Regions from separate parts of the Enterobacter cloacae complex sp. 385G4 genome, predicted to be linked through region 1. Evidence: predicted binding sites of a transcription regulator. Region 1 holds the regulator's gene; each other region holds the start of a gene.
What was found. The regulator PurR, encoded in region 1, represses purine synthesis genes. The targets are predictions, from matches to a motif close to CANGCAAACGTTTGCNTG.

Region 1 (4,702 bases):
CGGGGCGAGGGCCGGTGAGAGCCCCACCAGCGGCATGATGGTGGCGAAAATACGGTTAGTGCGGTTCGCCGGATAGTAGTCGGTGACCAGCGCCTGCCAGGTCACGGCCGCGGCACAGACGCCGACCGCCTGAACAAACCGCAGCACCAGCAGCCAGGTGGCATCGCGCACCCATAGCATCCCCAGGCAGCCCACGGCAAAAATGGCCAGCCCCAGCAGCAGCACCGGTTTACGCCCAAAGCGATCCGAAAGCGGTCCCCAGAGCAGCTGCGCGAAGGCAAAACCGGCCAGGAACAGGCTCAGGCTGGCGCTGATGGCGGCAGCAGGGGTTTGCAAATCTTCCTGCATGGCGGCAAACGCCGGCAGGTACATATCGGTGGCCAAAAAGCCCAGCACGCTTAAGCCGCCGAGCCAGACTAAAAAACCTTTCCTGGGTTGCACTGTTTTATTCTCCTGAGGAGGCAGGTATACGTTGGCGCTGAGTGTAGGGAGTGCAAAGCCGCTTGTGAAACGCTAATATTTGTCGGGTGCATTCAAATTTTTTGCAGGCAGAAAATGTGGTCAGATTATTCTCTTGAAGTGGTCGATGCTGTCGCGCGTAATGGCAGCTTTAGCGGAGCGGCGCAGGAGTTGCACCGCGTCCCTTCGGCCATCAGCTATACTGTGCGACAGCTTGAGGAGTGGCTGGCGGTACCGCTGTTTGAACGGCGGCATCGTGATGTTGAATTAACGCCCGCAGGGGCGTGGTTTTTAAAGGAAGGGCGTTCTGTTATCAAAAAAATGCAGATCACCCGCGAGCAGTGCCAGCAGATCGCGAACGGCTGGCGGGGCCACCTTTCCATTGCGGTGGATTACATCGTTAAGCCCGAGCGCACCCGGCAGATGATTGTCGATTTTTATCGGCATTTCTCTGACGTAGAACTGCGGGTCTCGCAGGAGGTGTTCAACGGCGTCTGGGATGCGCTGGCGGACGGCAGGGTAGAGATGGCGATTGGCGCGACCCAGGCGATCCCGGTCGGGGGACGTTACGCCTTTCGCGATATGGGGATGCTGAGCTGGAAATGCGTGGTGGCAAGCGATCATCCCCTGGCGGCGACGGAAGGGCCGCTGAGCGACGATACGCTGCGCAGTTGGCCGTCGCTGGTGCTGGAAGATACCTCCCGCTCGCTGCCGAAGCGAATTACCTGGCTGCTGGACAACCAGCGGCGGGTTGTCGCCCCTGACTGGGGATCGTCGGCGACGTGCCTCAGTGCCGGGCTCTGCGTAGGCATGGTGCCCGCCCATTTTGCACGTCCGCGAATCGACACCGGTGAGTGGGTTGAGCTAACGCTGGAGAATCCGTTCCCGGATGCGGCCTGCTGCCTCACCTGGCAACAAAATGATGTCTCGCCGGCGATGGCCTGGCTGCTGGACTATCTGGGGGACAGCGAAACGCTTAACCGGGAGTGGCTGCGGGAGCCAGACTGACTGGCTCCGCAATGAGCTTAACGACGGTAGTCGCGGAACGGGCCATCCGCAACGGAACGGCGTTCGATGAGGCGAGGGTGAACTTCAATGGACTGTGACTCTTCACGCTTGTTGACGATCCTGTCCAGCAGCATATTGAAGGCGGTTTCACCCAGTGAATCTTTCGGCTGGTGAATGGTGGTTAACGCTGGCGTGAAGAAGCGCGCGTTGCGCACGTTGTCATACCCGATCACGGAGATGTCCTGCGGTACGCGCAGACCCAGCTCGTCGGCCGCACAGAGGGCGCCCATCGCCATGATGTCGCCCCCGCAGAAAACGGCGGTTGGACGGTGAGGCTGGGAGACGATCTGCTGCATCGCGCGGTAGCCTGATTCCGGCTCAAAGTCGCCCTGCACGATCCAGTTTTCCGGCACGGTGATTAGCGCTTCTTCCATCGCTTTCATAAAACCGGCCAGGCGGCCCGCGCCGGTGTTGCGTTCCAGCGGACCCGGGATCACGCCAATCTCGCGGTGGCCGCGTTCGATCAGATAACGGCCCGCCATGTAACCGCCTTCGAAGGCGTTATCGATAACGGAGTCGGTGAAGTCGGCGCGCGCTTCGCCCCAGTCCATCACCACCATAGGGATATGGCGATACTCTTCCAGCATCGACAGCACGGATTCCGGGTACTCTGAACACATCACCAGCAGGCCGTCCACGCGCTTTTGCGCCATCATCGACAGGTAGGCGCGCTGTTTTTCAATGCTGTTCCAGGCGTTGCCGAGAATCAGGGTATAGCCTTTCTGGAAGCAGTTTTTTTCTACCGCTTCAATGATCTCGGCAAAATAGGCCGCTTCGCTGCTGGTCGCCAGCAGACCAATAGACTTGGTGTGATTAACCTTGAGGCTCCGCGCAACCGCGCTCGGCGAGTAGTGCAGCTCTTTGATCGCTGCCCAGACGGCGTTGCGCGTCTCTTCCGCCACAAAACGGGTTTTGTTAATTACATGTGATACGGTTGTAGTGGAAACGTTTGCGCGTTTTGCTACGTCTTTAATTGTTGCCATTAAATGTCACTCCAGACCATATCCTAAACTCCTGAAAAACTTGAAGGTAAACGTTTGCCTTCTCTCACCCTTATCACGCAATTTTGAATTGCGGCACGCCGGGAAAACGACACGGGACGTCAGGAGGGGGTCAATGGCCGGTACGCTAATAAATTTAGCGTGGAATTTTGGCCTATCTTGATGAAAAGGGGAAGAGGTAAAGTGTTTATCAGCTTAAATCCAGGAAGATTTTTGACGTAAACTGTGCAAAAATGAGCAAGCTCACTTTTCGTGGGGGGATTAAAAGGAGAAAAATTGATGAGTTCCGATCTGAAGTTTTCGCTGTTCACCACCGTTATTGTGCTGGCGCTGATTGTGGCGGCTGGCCTGACGGCTGCGCTGCATTGATTTACGCGGGGGGAGTCTTCTCCCTCCCGAACGCTCCGATTGTTACTTCTCTGGCAAAAATCTTTTGCCATTTTGTTAACTTCTCATTTTTTGTGATTGATGTCATGCTTTCCGCTTCTTTGTTCTGTGTCACCACATGACACGGCATCCGGAGTTGACGCATGAAAATCAATTTTCCCCTGCTGGCCCTGGCGATTGGCGCTTTTGGGATTGGCACCACTGAATTCTCCCCGATGGGGTTACTGCCCGTTATCGCCCGTGGCGTGGACGTCTCGATCCCGGCCGCCGGGATGTTAATCAGCGCCTACGCCATCGGCGTGATGGTGGGAGCGCCGCTGATGACGCTTCTGCTTTCGCACCGTGCGCGCCGCAATGCGCTGATTTTCCTGATGGCGATTTTCACCCTGGGCAACGTGCTTTCGGCCATTTCGCCGGATTACACCACTCTGATGCTGTCGCGCATTCTGACCAGCCTCAACCACGGTGCTTTCTTTGGTCTGGGCTCGGTCGTGGCCGCAAGCGTGGTGCCAAAACACAAGCAGGCCAGCGCCGTGGCCACCATGTTTATGGGGCTGACCATCGCTAACATCGGCGGTGTTCCTGCGGCAACCTGGCTGGGCGAGGTCATTGGCTGGCGGATGTCCTTCCTGGCGACGGCCGGATTGGGCGTGGTCGCGATGGTGGCGTTGTTCTTCTCCCTGCCAAAAGGCAGTGCGGGTGAACGCCCTGATGTACGCAGAGAGCTGTCGGTGCTGATGCGCCCGCAGGTACTTTCCGCGCTGCTGACCACCGTGCTGGGGGCAGGAGCGATGTTTACCCTCTACACCTACATTTCGCCGGTCTTACACGACATTACCCACGCAACGCCACTCTTTGTTACCGCGATGCTGGTGCTGATTGGCGTCGGCTTCTCGATTGGCAACTATCTCGGCGGGAAATTTGCTGACCGTTCCGTGAGCGGCACGCTGAAGGGCTTTTTAACCCTGCTGATTGTCATTATGGTCGCGATCCCGTGGCTGGCGCAGAATGAATTCGGTGCGGCGATTGCGATGGTTGTCTGGGGCGCTGCCACCTTTGCCGTGGTGCCGCCGCTGCAGATGCGCGTGATGCGTGTTGCCCATGAGGCGCCGGGTCTCTCGTCTTCCGTGAATATCGGGGCATTCAACCTCGGCAATGCGCTGGGCGCCGCCGCCGGAGGCGCCGTGATTTCAGGCGGTCTGGGGTACAGTTTTGTGCCGGTGATGGGGGCGATTATTGCCGCGCTCGGCCTGCTGCTGGTGATGATGTCCGGCCGTAAACAGCCTGAAGCGGTTTGCACGGCTGAATAAGCAAAAACGCAGAAGGGTTACCCCTTCTGCGTGTCTCTTACGCGGCGAAGTTCTTCGCGACAAAGTCCCAGTTAACCAGAGCCCAGAAGTGCTCCAGGTAGTTCGGGCGCGCGTTGCGGTAATCAATGTAGTAAGCATGTTCCCACACGTCCACGGTCATCAGCGGCGTAGCGCTGGTGGTCAGCGGGGTGCCCGCGTTAGACGTGGACACGATAGCCAGTTTGCCATCCGCCTCTTTTACCAGCCACGTCCAGCCAGAACCGAAGTTCTTGATGGCGGCATCGGTAAACTTCGCTTTAAACTCAGCAAAGCTGCCAAAGGCGGCGTTGATGGCGGCTGCCAGTTCACCGGCAGGTTCGCCACCGGCATTCGGCGCCAGGCAGTGCCAGTAGAAAGTGTGGTTCCACACCTGAGCCGCGTTGTTAAAAACGCCACCCTCTGAGCTGCGAACGATCTCTTCCAGCGTTTTGCCTTCAA
Region 2 (4,702 bases), on a different contig from region 1:
AACGTCATGGACAGCCGGTCGGCGTATGGCGTGAGCGGCAAAATTGTATTACGTTTAAAAGACATCGCCTGAAGAGGTCGTTTGCCATGAACAGCTTACGTTATTTCGATTTCGGCTCCTCACGCTCCTTCCTGCTATTGATTGCCCGAATTGCCATCGTTGTCCTGTTTATTATTTTTGGCTATCCCAAGCTGACGGGTTTTAGCGGCACCGTTCAGTATATGACGTCGCTCGGCGCCCCCATGCCGATGCTGGCGGCCATTATCGCCGTAGTAATGGAGGTTCCCGCCGCTATCCTGATCGTGCTCGGCTTTTTCACCCGCCCCCTCGCGGTGCTCTTTGTCTTCTATACGCTGGGCACGGCGATTATCGGTCACCACTACTGGGATATGACCGGAGATGCGGTTGTGCCGAATATGATTAATTTCTACAAGAACGTCAGTATTGCTGGCGCGTTTATTTTGCTGGCGATTGTGGGACCGGGGGCCATTTCCCTGGACCGACGTTAAGCCATAAAAAAAGGCCGCAAGCGCGGCCTTTTTTATTTCTGCAAAGCAGAGGAATTATGCGTATACCGGGAAGCGTGCGCAGATATCCAGAACTTTACCTTTGACGCGCTCGATAACCGCTTCGTCATTGATGTTGTCCAGAACGTCACACATCCAGCCAGCCAGCTCTTTCACTTCCGCTTCTTTAAAGCCGCGACGCGTCACGGCCGGAGAACCGATACGGATACCGGAGGTCACGAACGGGCTCTTCGGATCGTTTGGCACGCTGTTTTTGTTCACGGTGATGTTGGCGCGGCCCAGGGCAGCGTCAGCTTCTTTACCGGTCAGGTTCTTATCAACCAGGTCCAGCAGGAACAGGTGGTTTTCAGTCCCGCCGGATACCACTTTGTAGCCACGGTTCAGGAACACTTCCACCATCGCTTTGGCGTTCTTAGCAACCTGCTGCTGATACACCTTGAACTCTGGCTCCATCGCTTCTTTCAGCGCGACCGCTTTTGCGGCGATAACGTGCATCAGCGGGCCGCCCTGCGCGCTTGGGAACACAGCAGAGTTCAGTTTTTTGTACAGCTCTTCGTCACCGCCTTTCGCCAGGATCAGGCCACCGCGTGGACCCGCCAGGGTTTTGTGAGTAGTGGTGGTCACAACGTGAGCGTGAGGAACCGGGTTCGGGTAAACGCCTGCGGCGATAAGGCCCGCAACGTGCGCCATGTCAACGAACAGGTACGCGCCGATGCTGTCTGCGATTTCACGCATTTTTGCCCAGTCAACGATACCGGAGTAAGCAGAGAAGCCACCGATGATCATCTTCGGCTTGTGCTCTTTAGCCTGCTTAGCCATGTCTTCGTAGTCAATTTTACCGGACTCATCAATACCGTAAGGAATGATGTTGTACAGTTTGCCGGAGAAGTTAACCGGGGAGCCGTGAGTCAGGTGGCCGCCCTGCGCCAGGTTCATACCCAGAACGGTATCGCCCGGCTGCAGCAGCGCGGTGTAAACAGCGAAGTTAGCCTGAGAGCCGGAGTGCGGCTGAACGTTCGCGTAGTCAGCGCCGAAGAGTGCTTTCGCACGGTCGATCGCCAGCTGCTCGACGATATCAACGTATTCGCAACCGCCGTAGTAGCGCTTGCCCGGGTAACCTTCAGCGTATTTGTTGGTCAGCTGAGAGCCCTGCGCCTGCATCACGCGCGGGCTGGTGTAGTTTTCGGAGGCGATCAGTTCGATGTGCTCTTCCTGACGTACTTTTTCCTGCTCCATAGCCTGCCACAGTTCGGCATCATAATCGGCAATGTTCATTTCACGCTTTAACATCCGCATCTCCTGACTCAGCTAACAAGTAAATTTTGGCCTGAAAAGGCAGTCCTGTTGGACGACGGGCAACAGTATAACTGAATAGTTCTGTGATAACAGGTCTTGACAAACGATTTTACGCAAACGTTTTCCTTCACGCCACGCAAGGGTTTGAGGAATAAAGATCTCACTATTTCCAGCGGATTTCTTTTCAGGTTTGTGATGCGTATTTTTCATCTTGCAAAGAACCATTTACAAAGCATGGGTATTTTTTATAAGATGCATTTAAAATACATCATTAGGTAATATCAGAAGGAAGCTGCCATGCTCGACGCTCAAACCATCGCTACCGTTAAAGCCACCATTCCCCTGCTGGTGGAAACCGGTCCTAAACTTACCGCCCATTTCTACGATCGCATGTTCACGCACAATCCGGAGCTCAAAGAGATTTTCAATATGAGCAACCAGCGTAACGGCGATCAGCGTGAAGCGCTTTTCAACGCCATCGCGGCGTACGCCAGCAATATTGAAAACCTGGCAGCGTTGCTGCCCGCGGTGGAAAAAATCGCGCAGAAGCACACCAGCTTCCAGATCCAACCCGAGCAGTACAACATCGTCGGCACTCACCTGCTGGCAACGCTGGACGAAATGTTCAGCCCGGGCCAGGAGGTGCTGGACGCCTGGGGTAAAGCCTACGGCGTGCTGGCAAACGTGTTTATCAACCGTGAAGCGCAGATCTACAGCGAAAACGCCAGCAAGAACGGCGGCTGGGAAGGAACGCGCGCCTTCCGTATCGTCGAGAAAACGCCGCGCAGCGCGCTTATCACCAGTTTTGAATTTGAGCCGGTTGACGGCCAGCCGGTGGCCGATTACCAGCCGGGCCAGTATCTGGGCGTATGGCTGAAGCCTGAAGGCTTCCCGCACCAGGAGATCCGCCAGTACTCTCTGACCCGCAAACCAAACGGTAAAGGCTACCGCATTGCGGTGAAGCGCGAGGACGGCGGTCAGGTATCCAACTGGCTGCATAACGAAGCGAGCGTGGGCGACGTGGTTCATCTGGCCGCGCCGGCGGGCGACTTCTTTATGGCCATTGAAACCAATACCCCGGTCACGCTGATCTCCGCGGGCGTAGGCCAAACGCCAATGCTGGCGATGCTGGATACGCTGGCGAAAGCCAACCACAGCGCGCAGGTTAACTGGTTCCACGCAGCGGAGAACGGCGACGTGCACGCCTTTGCGGATGAAGTGAAAGCGCTGGGAGCGACCCTGCCGCGTTTCACCGCGCATACCTGGTATCGCCTGCCGACGGAGGCAGACCGCACTGCCGCACGCTTTGACAGCGAAGGACTGATGAATTTAAGCCAGATGGAAGGGGCGTTTAGCGCGCCGGAAATGCAGTTCTACGTCTGTGGACCCGTGGCGTTTATGCAGTATGCCGCGAAGCAGCTGGTTGAGCTGGGCGTGAATAAAGACAACATTCATTACGAATGTTTCGGGCCGCATAAGGTGCTGTAACGCAAAAAGCCCCTCGTTTGAGGGGCTTTTTTTTCGCCGGGTGGCAAATGGTTAAATCGCGGCGTCGTCTTCTTCGCCGGTACGGATACGGATCACGCGCGCCACGTCAAAGACGAAGATTTTCCCGTCGCCAATTTTGCCCGTCTGCGCCGTGCGGATAATGGTATCCACACAGGTATCGACGATATCGTCGCTGACCACGATTTCAATTTTCACTTTCGGCAGAAAGTCGACCATGTACTCTGCGCCACGATAAAGCTCGGTGTGGCCCTTCTGACGACCAAAACCTTTCACTTCCGTCACGGTCATCCCGGTGATGCCTACTTCCGCCAGCGCTTCACGTACATCATCCAGTTTGAAAGGTTTAATAATCGCATCAATCTTTTTCATGGTGGGTCCTTAAACTCTTGCCTGTAAGCTGCCTCGTAATCGATTGCTCACAGTACCATACGGCATTACTCTTTAAAATCGTTTGCTTCCAGCTCGTGGCGTGAGAGCAGCTTATAGAACTCGGTGCGGTTGCGTCCGGCCATCCGCGCCGCGTGGGTCACGTTGCCTTTGGTGATCTGCAGCAGCTTGCGCAGATAGTTCAGCTCGAACTGGTTACGCGCTTCCGCAAACGTCGGCAAGGCCGTGTTCTCTCCTTCCAGCGCCTGTTCCACCAGCGCGTCGCTGATAACGGGCGAGGACGTCAGCGCCACGCACTGCTCAATCACGTTCACCAGCTGGCGCACGTTACCCGGCCAGCTGGCGGCCATCAGCCGTTTCATCGCATCAGTCGAAAAGGCGCGCACGAACGGTTTATGCCGATCTGCCGCCTGGCGCAGGAGGTGATTCGCCAGCAGCGGAATATCTTCCGCACGCTCCGCCAGCGCCGGGATCTTCAGGTTCACCACGTTCAGACGGTAGTAGAGATCTTCACGGAACTCGTTGCGGGCCATCACTTTGGGCAAGTCGCGGTGGGTGGCGGAAATGATTCGCACGTTAATATCTATATCGCGGTTGCTGCCCAACGGGCGCACTTTGCGCTCCTGAAGTACGCGCAACAGTTTGACCTGCAGCGGAGCAGGCATGTCGCCAATTTCGTCGAGGAACAGCGTGCCGCCTTCCGCGGCCTGGAACAGCCCCTCCCGGCTGCTTACTGCGCCGGTAAATGCGCCGCGGGCATGGCCAAAAAGTTCAGACTCAAGAAGCTGCTCTGGGAGGGCACCGCAGTTAATGGCGATAAAAGCATTTTTACTGCGCGGGCTGGCGTTGTGGATCGCCTGCGCCAGGATCTCTTTCCCGGTTCCGCTCTGGCCGTTAATCAACACGCTGACGTCTGACTGTGCGACCATTCGCGCCTGCTCAAGCAGACGCAGCATTATCGGGCTGCGGGTGACGATAGATTC
Region 3 (4,702 bases), on a different contig from region 1:
ACAGCTCAAACAGCGCGATACGCAACACTGCTTTTTCAACCTGGCCCAGCTCTTCGAGCAGACGGGACAGGTATGGCTTCATCAGGCCATCGAGATACGCGCTATTAGTCGCCACTCCCGACAGCAGTTCACGGAAGTACAGAACGTCAACGTCTTTCACGTCCTGTTCTGACAGGAACTGGTATTCAACATCAGCGATGTCGTTCTGGGACAACTGCCAGGAGTAAAGTGCCTGGACGGCACATTCACGGGCGCGGCGACGAGCAGCAGGTTTCACGGAATTCCCCTTACAAAAAAATCAGGCCTTAATGGCTTTCAATACATTGATCATTTCAAGCGCGGTCAGTGCAGCTTCTGCACCTTTGTTACCGGCTTTGGTGCCAGCACGTTCGATGGCTTGTTCAATACTTTCGGTGGTCAGCACGCCGAACGCGACAGGAATTTCAGCATCCTGCGCAACGTGTGCCAGACCGTTGCTTGCACCGCCCGCAACGTATTCGAAGTGCGCAGTGCCGCCACGAATAACGGTACCCAGCGCAATCACCGCGTCGTATTTACCGGTTTTCGCCAGCGCGCCCGCCGCCAGTGGCAGTTCATAAGCGCCTGGAACCCAAACAACGGTAATGTTGTCATCTTTAACCTGGCCGATACGTTTCAGGGCGTCAATCGCACCTTCCAGCAGGCTATCGTTGATGAAGTTGTTGAAACGCGCAATGGTGATGGCGACGCGAGCGTCCGGGGTAGCTACAGCAGCTTCAATAATGTTCATACTCTTCCTTTACGGGTTCATTTGGCCCCGCAGGGGGGCGGATTTTATCATAATACTTTGCGCACTGCTTCCCTATTTCGGGAGCAATTACGCTGTCGTTAAATGGAGGCAGACATCCGGACCCACCGGACGAATCTCGCTGAATGTGAGTTGCGGTGCGTCGGCCAGTTTTTCAAGGCCAGGCAGCACAAACAGGCCGCGCGCATCGTGACCTAAAAGTTTAGGCGCAACGTAGACGAGCAGTTCATCCACCAGCCCCGCCTGTAGCAGCGCGCCCGCGAGCGTCGGACCGGCTTCGACCCAGATACTGTTCACCTGCTGCTTGCCGAGCAACATCATCAGCACCACGAGATCCAGATGTCCGTTATGCTCCGGCACCATAATGCTGCGCACGCCTTCCGGCCATTCGCGCGTATCTTCTTTGGTGCGCGCAATCCAGGTTTCACCCGGCTGCTGCACGATGCGGTGCTCCGGGGTCACGCGGTTCTGGCTATCAATAATAATGCGCAGCGGCTGGCGCAGGTTCTCCTGCGGATAAAGCGCCTGGGTATCGGCATTCAGCTCATCCCAGCGCACGGTCATGGCCGGATCGTCAGCCAGAACGGTTTCACTGCTGGTGAGGATAGCATGGCTTTGCGCGCGCAGACGTTGCACATCACGCCTTGCCTGCGGCGAGGTGATCCACTGGCTTTCACCGTTCGCCATTGCCGTACGCCCGTCCAGCGAGGCGCCCAGCTTGAGCTGAATAAACGGGAAGCCGGTGCGCATGCGCTTCAGAAAGCCTTTGTTGATGGCTTCCGCATCTTGCATCATCAGGCCGTGGCTGACGTCGATCCCTTCCTGCTGCAGACGATACAGTCCGCGGCCCGCCACCTGCGGGTTAGGATCCTGCATAGCGGCGACCACGCGCGAAACCCCTGCCGCAATCAGCGCTTCACAGCACGGCGGCGTGCGCCCGTGGTGGCTGCAGGGCTCCAGCGTCACGTAGGCCGTCGCGCCTCGCGCTTTCTCCCCCGCCATACGCAGGGCATGCACTTCAGCATGCGGCTCGCCTGCGCGATAGTGAAACCCTTCCCCCACGATCTCGCCATCTTTCACGATAACGCACCCGACGTTGGGGTTAGGATGGGTGGTAAAACGACCGCGCTGCGCCAGCTTCATGGCTCGCGCCATGTACTTCTCATCCTGCATGGGCTTAATCCTGTAAGCGGGCGATCTCTTCGCCAAACTCTTTGATATCTTCGAAACTGCGGTAGACAGAGGCGAAGCGGATATAGGCGACCTTATCGAGCTTTTTCAGCTGCTCCATCACCAGGTTGCCGATCATTTTGCTCGGCACTTCACGCTCGCCCAGGCCACGCAGGTAAGATTTAATGTGGTTTAACGCCATTTCGACATCATCCGCGCTGACGGGCCGTTTTTCGAGGGCCTTCAGCATTCCGCTGCGCAGTTTCTCTTCGTTAAACGGCTCGCGCACGTCATTACTTTTTACCACGCGCGGCATTACCAGCTCTGCAACCTCAAAGGTCGTGAAACGCTCGTTGCACACCAGACACTGCCGACGACGGCGCACAGAAGACCCTTCGCCCACAAGGCGAGAGTCGATGACTTTGGTATCCACAGCGGAGCAGAATGGGCAATGCATACGGTATCCCTGTTATCTGGTTAACTGATTTTCATTTTACCCTGATCTGGCCTGACAACAAAGGAGGAGCTTTTTTGAGATAAAGGATCTATGTCCGGCGGTACGTTGCTGGCTACCATTATGGGGATTCGTCATTTCAAGGAATAAACGCTATGACAAGACGTTACCTGAAAATTTTACTGGTGGGGAGCCTCTTCACCCTTAGTGCCTGTGCACAGCAAACCGAAGTCCGCCAGATGAAACAAAGCGTGAATACGCTCAACACGGCGATGGACAAACTGAACAAAGAAACGGTGAAGATCACCCAGCAAAACGCGCTGAACGCTAAATCCACCAGCGGGGTATATCTGCTGCCAGGAGCGAATACGCCTGCCCTGCTTAATAGCCAGATTGGCACGCTGAAGATGTCTCTGGTGAATGTGGCGGCGAATGCGGATGGTACGCGCGCAACATTACGTATTCACGGTGAGTCCAACGATCCGCTGCCCGCCTTCAGCGGCACCGTAGAGTGGGGCCAGATCCAGGGCACCACGGAGAGCTACCAGGAGGTGAACGTGAAGAACCAGCTGTTCACCGCTCCGGCCAGCGTGTTAGCGCCCAGCGATGTGGATATTCCACTTCAGCTAAGCGGACTTACGCCTGAGCAGTTAGGCTTTATCCGCATTCACGACATCCAACCTGCCGCGCAGTAATCCCTTCCTTTTGAGCGGAGTGAAATGTCACTCCGCTAACATTTACATTTCGTATGGATTGGCAACAGAAATGATTGCCGCTACAATCCCGGCCGTTTAAAGTACGCAAACGTGAACGCAATCGATTACGCGTGTGAGAGATATGTGAAACAACACATATTTTTGTGAGCAGGGATTCCTATAATAGGCACCGCAGAAACACGAAATATTTAGAAACGCAATTCGCGCATTTTTCACTCCCGGAAGGGAATTTCAATCAGTGGCATGATTATGAAAAAAACATTACTCGCAGCCGGTGCAGTTCTGGCACTGTCCTCCTCTTTCACTGTTAACGCAGCGGAAAACGAGAAACCACAATACCTCTCCGACTGGTGGCACCAGAGCGTTAACGTGGTAGGCAGCTACCACACCCGTTTCGGACCGCAGATCCGCAACGATACCTACCTGGAATATGAAGCGTTCGCCAAGAAAGACTGGTTTGATTTCTACGGCTATATGGATGCGCCTGTGTTCTTCGGTGGTAACACCGATGCGAAAGGTATCTGGAACCACGGTTCCCCACTGTTCATGGAGATTGAACCGCGCTTCTCCATCGACAAACTGACCGGTACCAGCCTGGCGTTTGGTCCGTTCAAAGAGTGGTACTTCGCGAACAACTACATCTACGACATGGGCCGCAATAAGTCCGGTCGTCAGAGCACCTGGTATATGGGTCTGGGTACTGACATTGACACCGGCCTGCCGATGAGCCTGTCCCTGAACGTCTATGCCAAATATCAGTGGCAGAACTATGGCGCTGAAAACCAGAACGAATGGGATGGCTATCGTTTCAAAGTGAAATACTTTGTGCCAATCACCCAGCTGTGGGGCGGTAATCTGAGCTATATCGGCTTCACCAACTTCGACTGGGGTTCAGATCTGGGCGATAAGAGCGGTTACGCAGAGAACGGTATTAAGCAGCGTACCAATGACTCCATCGCCTCCAGCCACATCCTGGCGCTGAACTACGATCACTGGCATTACTCTGTTGTGGCACGTTACTGGCACAACGGCGGCCAGTGGAACGACGACGCTAAACTGGTATGGATGAACGAACACGTCCGTTCTACCGGTTGGGGTGGTTACCTGGTTGTAGGTTACAACTTCTAATCAATGCGGGATTGTGCGGGCTGGTGCCCTCACCCCTTCCCTCTCCCACGGGAGAGGGCGCAAACACAAAAAACGGCAACATCGTTGCCGTTTTGCTTTTACCTCGCCACCCGGCTTTTTACTGCTTCACCTTGCGCAAAAAATCCGCCAAAGACCTGTCCGCACTCTCACTGAACCGTCTCTCCGTCATTACAACATTGAGACACCGGTCGAGCCGGAAACAGCGGTAGTCATCGCGCCGTTCACACCATGCCGCCAGCAGCCAGCGCTCTCCCCAGAAGAACAACCCCAGCGGCTGTACCTCACGTTTTGAGAGTAGCCCGGCTTCATCACGATAATGCAGCGCCAATACGCGCTGAGCGGAAATCGCCTGGTGAATCATGTCAAAATCGCTGCGGGAGTGGCTTTGCATGCAAAAATCCGGGGCGTAGATCCGCGTCTGCTCCG

Region 2: a site for PurR is predicted at 1,934-1,951, ahead of glyA (serine hydroxymethyltransferase). Genes of this name have one in related genera too.
Region 3: a site for PurR is predicted at 3,221-3,238, ahead of AC2FAJ_RS16385 (nucleoside-specific channel-forming protein Tsx). Genes of this name have one in related genera too.

What each region holds. Positions count from the first base shown of each region.
Region 1 is NZ_JBXWDD010000001.1:291,867-296,568, forward strand. Features, by position in the region: gene punC (purine nucleoside transporter PunC) at 1-441, opposite strand, end outside; gene punR (DNA-binding transcriptional activator PunR) at 556-1,467, shown strand; gene purR (HTH-type transcriptional repressor PurR) at 1,485-2,510, opposite strand; gene cydH (cytochrome bd-I oxidase subunit CydH) at 2,808-2,897, shown strand; gene AC2FAJ_RS01590 (MFS transporter) at 3,059-4,225, shown strand; gene sodB (superoxide dismutase [Fe]) at 4,263-4,702, opposite strand, start outside.
Region 2 is NZ_JBXWDD010000008.1:163,295-167,996, forward strand. Features, by position in the region: gene AC2FAJ_RS18910 (DoxX family protein) at 87-509, shown strand; gene glyA (serine hydroxymethyltransferase) at 564-1,817, opposite strand; gene hmpA (NO-inducible flavohemoprotein) at 2,121-3,311, shown strand; gene glnB (nitrogen regulatory protein P-II) at 3,363-3,701, opposite strand; gene glrR (two-component system response regulator GlrR) at 3,767-4,702, opposite strand, start outside.
Region 3 is NZ_JBXWDD010000006.1:113,638-118,339, reverse strand. Features, by position in the region: gene nusB (transcription antitermination factor NusB) at 1-277, opposite strand, end outside; gene ribH (6,7-dimethyl-8-ribityllumazine synthase) at 299-769, opposite strand; gene ribD (bifunctional diaminohydroxyphosphoribosylaminopyrimidine deaminase/5-amino-6-(5-phosphoribosylamino)uracil reductase RibD) at 857-1,960, opposite strand; gene nrdR (transcriptional regulator NrdR) at 1,965-2,414, opposite strand; gene AC2FAJ_RS16390 (SadB/YajI family lipoprotein) at 2,567-3,106, shown strand; gene AC2FAJ_RS16385 (nucleoside-specific channel-forming protein Tsx) at 3,377-4,255, shown strand; gene AC2FAJ_RS16380 (helix-turn-helix transcriptional regulator) at 4,374-4,702, opposite strand, start outside.